DNA from 3 places in the Embleya sp. NPDC059213 genome. Region 3 is predicted to be linked to each of the others. Evidence: riboswitches for the same ligand, from Rfam matches in the RefSeq annotation. Region 3 holds a riboswitch; each other region holds the start of a gene.
The links. Region 3 has a riboswitch for cyclic di-AMP ahead of ACFXMF_RS31530 (NlpC/P60 family protein). Riboswitches for the same ligand answer to the same signal wherever they lie in the genome.
Positions count from the first base shown of each region.

Region 1: linked by a shared signal. The riboswitch ahead of ACFXMF_RS23070 (NlpC/P60 family protein) and the one ahead of ACFXMF_RS31530 (NlpC/P60 family protein) in region 3 are both predicted to bind cyclic di-AMP.
Region 2: linked by a shared signal. The riboswitch ahead of ACFXMF_RS44735 (NlpC/P60 family protein) and the one ahead of ACFXMF_RS31530 (NlpC/P60 family protein) in region 3 are both predicted to bind cyclic di-AMP.

Region 1 is NZ_JBHZAV010000062.1:27,141-29,398, reverse strand. It holds gene ACFXMF_RS23070 (NlpC/P60 family protein) at 1-1,003, opposite strand, end outside; cyclic di-AMP (ydaO/yuaA leader) riboswitch at 1,013-1,156, opposite strand; gene ACFXMF_RS23065 (DUF3320 domain-containing protein) at 1,702-2,258, shown strand, end outside.
Region 2 is NZ_JBHZAV010000275.1:3,041-5,298, forward strand. It holds gene ACFXMF_RS44725 (PIG-L deacetylase family protein) at 1-356, shown strand, start outside; gene ACFXMF_RS44730 (hypothetical protein) at 375-731, opposite strand; cyclic di-AMP (ydaO/yuaA leader) riboswitch at 1,069-1,212, shown strand; gene ACFXMF_RS44735 (NlpC/P60 family protein) at 1,222-2,258, shown strand, end outside.
Region 3 is NZ_JBHZAV010000108.1:29,828-32,085, reverse strand. It holds gene ACFXMF_RS31530 (NlpC/P60 family protein) at 363-1,346, opposite strand; cyclic di-AMP (ydaO/yuaA leader) riboswitch at 1,353-1,547, opposite strand; gene ACFXMF_RS31525 (TIGR04222 domain-containing membrane protein) at 1,966-2,258, shown strand, end outside.

The DNA of each region.
Region 1 (2,258 bases), on a different contig from region 3:
GGCCGTTGCCGATGTACATGCCCACGTGCGAGTTGTCCGAGAAGTAGAACACCAGGTCGCCCGGCTGGAGGGCGCTCTTGGCGATCCTGGGACCGTCGTTGACCTGGGTCCAGGTGGTGCGGCTGAGCGAGACGTTCGCCGCCCTCCAGGACGCCTGGGTCAGCCCCGAGCAGTCGTACGAGCCGGGACCCACGCCCCGGGGCGCGTACGGCTTGCCGATCTGCGCCAGCGCGAAGTTGATCGCGGCCTGGGCCCGGCCGGAGGCCGGGATGTTGGTCGCCGGCGGCGGCGAGTCCGGCTTGTCCCGCGAGCTGCGGTCGGCGTCGCTTCGCGCACCGGTGTCGTTCTTGTGCTCGTTCGAGTTGAGGATCTCGTCCTGCTGCTTCTTGTCCAGCGTGTTCAGCAGCCGCTGGGCCTCGGCGAGCTTGGTCTGGATCTCGTTCTTGTGCGTGTTCAGCTCGGTGCGCAGCTTTTCCAGCGCGGAGAGCTGGGCGGTGGCCTCGGTGCGGTCCTGCTGGAGGACGCGGGCCTGCGCCGCGATCTGCTTCAGCTTGGCGGCCTGCTGGCCGTCGAGCTGGGACATCATCTGCGACTTCTGCAGGTAGCCCTCGGGGTCGCCGCTGAGCGCGAGCGAGAGCGACGGGGGCAGGCCGCCGGTGCGGTACTGGTTGGCCGCCAGGACACCGATCTGGTCGCGCAGGGTGTTGAGCGCGGCCTGTTCCTCGGTGATCCGGGCCTGGGTCCGGCTCGCCGTGCCCTGCTGCTTGGTGATCTGCTCGTCGACGCCGTTGGCGGCTTCGGTGGCCTTGATCACTTCGCTGTGCAGTTGGTTGACGCGATCCTTGGTCTGCTGGAACGACTGCGCGGGGTCGGCGCTCGCGGTGCCGGCGAAGGTCATCACGCCGGTCATCGTCGCCGCGGCCGTGACGACGGTCGCTGCGGTACGCACGGCGGTGCGCGGCTTGGGCTTGCGGTGCTGCCCGGATCGACGTTGGGTCGCCACTGGTGGCGGGTCTCCTTCCTCGGCCGCCTACCGGGTTAGCTGACGGGTTCGGGCGGAAGAAGACGCCCTACGGTGCCGAGGCACCGATTCACCCCAGGGACTGCGAGGGTCCCCGGTTCCGGCTTCGCGTCGCAACGACGGCGATCACTCACCGTCACCAAAACTCGTCCCCGAATTCGGCGGAGGCGATCGTGTCGACCGGGATGGCCGACGTCGAACCGATCGCCTTATCGCAGAACGATAGTCACAGGGGTGTCACGGTCGGCACCGGGAGCCTCTGCATTGCCAAAACTTTACCAAGACTTCCGTTTCATTCTCCGCTTATTACGGGAAAAGCGCGTGGATGCCCGAAAATCGATCTTGGACCGATTTGGCAATGATTGGCGGCGTGGATCAGCCGCCGGCCCAACTCCATCGATGTCACCGAACGTGAGAAATTGGTCGTCCGCAGAGCTGTGGGCCGCAGGGGTTGTCGCGTCGGCTTCGGGGCCGCGGCGGTGCGCGATAAAGCCGAAGCCACGCGCCGCGAACGCGGTTCACGGTGTGGGTGTTTCGGAGTCGTCGATCGTCCGATGGGCCTTATGGGGACGGCTGTTCGGGTGACTGGTGCGTCGGACTGCCGGCACTGAATACTTACTGCGGCCGGGGGGCCGAGGTGGGGTGCCTCCTGTGCGTATCCGCTTCGGAGGTACGTCTGCATGCAGAGTTCGCGAACGGCCGGAGTTGCGCAGCCTGGCAGTGGGGACGACGCGGCGCTCGCGCGATTGAGGGGCGTCCTGGGCGGTTGGCGGGACTCGCTGCTCGACCTGGGCGGGCGGAACCGGCTGTTGAACTTCCGGCACACCCGCATCGCCACTCTGGAGGTCGTCGCGCCGGACGCCGCCGCCGTGTTGGCCGGATTCGCTCGCGGCTGGCCGTTCGCTCCCGTCGAGTCCGACGGACGGGTCGAGGCAGGCACGGAGGCGGAGGAGGCCGAACCGGGCACCGAGACCTTCCTCGCGTACGACCTGGGTTCGGAGGCGGGCCGCACCGGTCGTGCCGACGGCCTGGTGACCCGGAAGAACACGCAGGCGGGGCTGGACGCGTCGCTCTACCAACTGCGGCAGAAGTCGGGTCAGATGTACATCGACTACGGCTTGTGGGTGCTCTGGCTGGGCGTCGGCATGTTGGAGTGGCGGGAGGCGGGCGCCGCGGAGACGTGCTTTGCTCCGCTGCTGCTCGTACCTGTGGAGCTTCGTCGGGACGCACGGAGGCA
Region 2 (2,258 bases), on a different contig from region 3:
ACCGGCTCGCGCCCAGTCATCCGGATCATCTGGAGGCGGGCGAGGCGGCGATGCGGGCGATCTATCCGGACGCCCGGAATCCGTTCGCGCACCCCGAGCTGCTGGAGGTGGAGGGGCTGAAGGAGTGGACCGTGTCGGAGACGTGGTTGTCGCCGACGCCGGCACCGGATCACGCGGTCGAGGTGAGCGCGGTGTTCGAACGCAAGATGGCGGCGCTGTTGTCGCACGCGAGTCAGACGAGTCACCTGTCCGGGCTGCGCGAGCAGGTCGCCGGGATGCTCACCGGCAACGCCGAGCGCTTCGGGCTGGGGGCGGGGCTGATGGCCGAGGTGTTCCGGGTGGTGGACACCCGGTAGGGCGGGGCGGCCCGGGCCTCAGGTCCACATGACCGCGATGGCGATGTTCGCCACGGTCAACAGGCCGATCGCGCCGAGCACCTTCGAGGACACCCGGTCCGCGGCGCGATTGCCCCAGACCAGCAGCAGGATGGCCAGCAGGATCACCAGCTTGGTGCCGATCTTGGCGTTGTCCACGTCCTTGTCCAGACCCGCCTGGACCACGCCGACCAGCGCCAGGCCGGTGACCAGCATGGTCAGCGCGCCGTGCGTCATCGCGGGCACGATCCGCCCGTCGCCGGCGCGCAGCGCGGACATCTGGGTGAGGAAGCCGCCGAGCAGGGACGCGATGCCCACGATGTGCAGGATCAGCAGGATCTGCCGCAGAACGTCCACGTCGTACAACTCCTCGTCGACCGTCGCGCGGCATCCGGGACGCCGCTGCAGTTGCCGCCGCAGCTTAGCCGGCGGCCGGTCGATGATCATCGGCGGGTCATATGCCGGCAATATTCGCCAAATCGACTCAAGATCGACTTTCGGGAATCCGGGCGCTTTTCCCGTGATACGCGGAGAAGGAAACGGCGGGATTGGTAAAGTTTTGGCAATGCAGGGGCCAATGGTGATGGTCGTGACACGGCTGTGACTAGTGTTCTCCGACAGGCGATCGGACTCGACGTCGGCCACCCGGTCGGCACGATCGCCTCCGCCGAATTCGGGGACGTCTTTCGGTGATGTCGGGCAACCGCCGTCATCGCGATGCGAAGCCGGAACCGGGGACCCTCGCAGTCCCTGGGGTGAATCGGTGCTCCGGCACCGTAGGGCGCCTTCTTCCGCCCGAACCCGTCAGCTAACCCGGTAGGCGGCCGAGGAAGGAGACCCGCCACCAGTGGCGTCCCAACGTCGACCCGGGCAGCACCGCAAGCCCAAGCCGCGCACCGCCGTGCGTACCGCAGCGACCGTCGTCACGGCCGCGGCGACCATGACCGGCGTGATGACCTTCGCCGGCACCGCGAGCGCGGATCCCGCGCAGACGTTCCAGCAGACCAAGGATCGCGTCAACCAACTGCACAGCGACGTGGTCAAGGCCACCGACGCCGCCAACGGCGTCGAGGAGCAGATCACCAAGCAGCAGGGCACCGCGAACCAGACGCAGGCCCGGATCACCGAGGAACAGACCGCGCTGAACGCCCTGCGCGACCAGATCGGTGTCCTGGCGGCCAACCAGTACCGCACCGGCGGCCTGCCCCCGTCGCTCTCGCTCGCGCTCAGCGGCGACCCCGAGGGCTACCTGCAGAAGTCGCAGATGATGTCCCAGCTCGACGGCCAGCAGGCCGCCAAGCTGAAGCAGATCGCGGCGCAGGCCCGCGTCCTCCAGCAGGACCGCACCGAGGCGTCCGCGCAGCTCGCCGATCTGGAGAAGCTGCGCACCGAGCTGAACAAGAACAAGACCGACATCCAGGCCAAGCTGGCCGAGGCGAACCGACTTCTGAACACGCTCACCGAGCAGCAGAAGAAGGACGTCCTGGACTCGGACGAGCACGCGAACGACTCCACCTCGCGGAGCAACGACCGCAGCTCGCGGGACAAGGACAAGGAAACGCCGCCGGCGACCAACATCCCGGCCTCCGGCCGGGCCCAGGCCGCGATCAACTTCGCGTTGGCGCAGATCGGCAAGCCGTACGTCTCCGGCGCCGAGGGCCCCGGCTCGTACGACTGCTCGGGCCTGACCCAGGCGTCCTGGAAGGCCGCGAACGTCTCGCTCACCCGCACCACCTGGACCCAGATCAACGACGGTCCGCGGATCGCCAAGAGCGCCCTGCAACCGGGCGACCTGGTCTTCTTCTACTCGGACAACCGGCACGTGGGCATGTACATCGGCAACGGCCAGATCGTGCACGCCCCGCGACCGGGCAAGACCGTGAC
Region 3 (2,258 bases):
TGGCTTGGGCGGAGGGCTTGGCCTCAAACGCCGGCCGGGCTGAAGGGGTTGGCTCGGGTGGAGGGTTTCGCCTCGGGCGCCGGCCGGGCTGATGGGGCCGGCTTGGGCGGAGGGCTTGGCGTCGAAGGCCGGGTGGGCTGGAGCGCTTGGCTCGGGCGGTGGGCTTGGGGTTGGACGGTGGTCGGGTCGATGGGTTTTGTTCGGGTCGGAGGGGCGGATCGGGCTTGTGGGGCCGGTTCGGGTGTGGTTCAGGTGTCTGGGGTGGGACACGTGTGGCGCCGTGCGCCTCGGTGGTGGTCGAGGGGCACGGCGCCGGTGTGTTGCCGGGGCGTGACGGCGAGGCGTCGGCCTCGGCGGGTCGATCAAGAAGGACGCGTGGCGCCCGCGATCGGCATGGTGTTGATCGAGGAGATCTCGACCGGCTTGCGCGAGTTCGCGGCGTGCACCATCTTGCCGTCGCCGATGTAGATGCCGACGTGGCTGATGCCCGAGTAGAAGAACACCAGGTCGCCGGGCTGCAGGTTGGCGATCGACACGTGCGGGTCGGCGGCGAACTGGTCGTTGGTCACGCGCGGCAGCGAGATGCCGGCCGACTTGTACGCGGCCTGGACCAGACCCGAGCAGTCGTAGGCGTTCGGGCCGGTGGCGCCGTACACGTACGGCTTGCCGATCTGCGCCTTGGCGAAGGCCACGGCCTGGGCGGCCTTGCTGCTCGACGCGGTGGACGAGCCGCCACTCGGCGCCTGGTTGCCCTTCGAGCCGCCGGTGGCGGGCTTGGCGGGGGTCTTGGCGGCGGGCTTGACCGACACGTCGGCGGACGGCTTGCTCGCCGGCTTGGGGGTGGTCTTGCCGGGCGTGACGCCGGTCTTCGGCTGCACCTTGATGCTCGGCTGGGCCGGCGCGGCGGCCTTGGAGAGCACGGGGGCCGAGCCGGTCAGCCGGAGGGTCTGGCCGATCCGGATCAGGTCCGGGCCGGACAGGAGCACATCGCGGTTGATCTCGTACAGGCTCTGCCAGCCGCCGGTGACCTGGTTGGTCTGGGCGAGCCCGAACAGCGTGTCGCCGGCCTTGACCACGTAGCCGGCCTTGTCGGCGGGCGCGGCGGTCTCCGGCGCGGCGGGTGCGGCCTGGACCGGGGCGGCCTCGACCGCGGCGGTCGGGACCGCCGACAGCACGGCGGAGGCGCCGGAGGGGGCCTGCTCGGAGGTGGAGGGGGCCTGCGCGTGGGCCGTACCGGCAGTGGCGACCGGGATCACGACACCCATGCCGGCGATGCCCACCGCCGCTACGAAGCGGCGGACGTTGGTGGGTCGAGCGGCGCGATGACGAGCGTTTGCGGACAGCATGAAATGGGGTCCTCTCCTGTCGCCTACGAGGTGAGCTGTCGGATTCGGACTGGAGCAGCCCGGTCGCGCAGCACGCGACTTCACCCCTAGCCGTCACCGGAACGATCCCGGCCACGGCGATTCACCTGGTTCCCCCGCTCCCGTCGGATTCTTCGATGTAGACCTCCCGCTGCCGGCGACGGGATTCGGCGTACCGGCGACAGGGTTCACCCGAAAGGTGAATCGGCGAGAAAGGTAGGCAATACGGATGCCGGATCACAACCGAAACGCCGAGTTTGCCTCCGGTGTAAAGGCGGAATAAGTGCGACATCTCGGCCGGCCCACCGGTCGATGCACCACTCATGACGAGGGGATATCTCGGAGAGTGGCGTGATCATTCGGTCACGGAAAATAATCGAGATTCATGCCGGGGTGCGGAAAATGAATTACCACCCGAAGTCGGCTAAGTAATTTATGTCCGTTTTATCCATGCGGCCTACATCACATTTCGGCCGGTTCGCGAAGCAAGGTGCGAGGGGGTTCCACCGGACGCGCCGGCGACGAGGCGGCACCGTGGTGCGCACGGGCGCGGCGCCGCGCCGCCGATCGCGAATACCGGGGGTGTGGGCATGATCGCGCAGTGCGCGAGGGCATCGCCGCGGGAACGGCGCGGGGGTCGACGAACGGGCAGGCCGGCCGGGACCCGACCCACTGGTCCCTCCCGGCGGGCCAGGCCCGGTGGTACCTGCTCGTGTCCGCGGCCTGCCTCGGCTGGTTCGTGGTTGCCTGGCTGCTCCGGTTCGGGCGGGCGTACCGGTTGCGCAGGCGCGCGGCGCCGGCCACCGCCGAGCGCGTTCTCGACTTCCGGGAGATCGCGCTGGTCGCCGGCGGTTCGACCCGGTTCGCCCGGGTCGCGCTCGTGGCGATGCACCA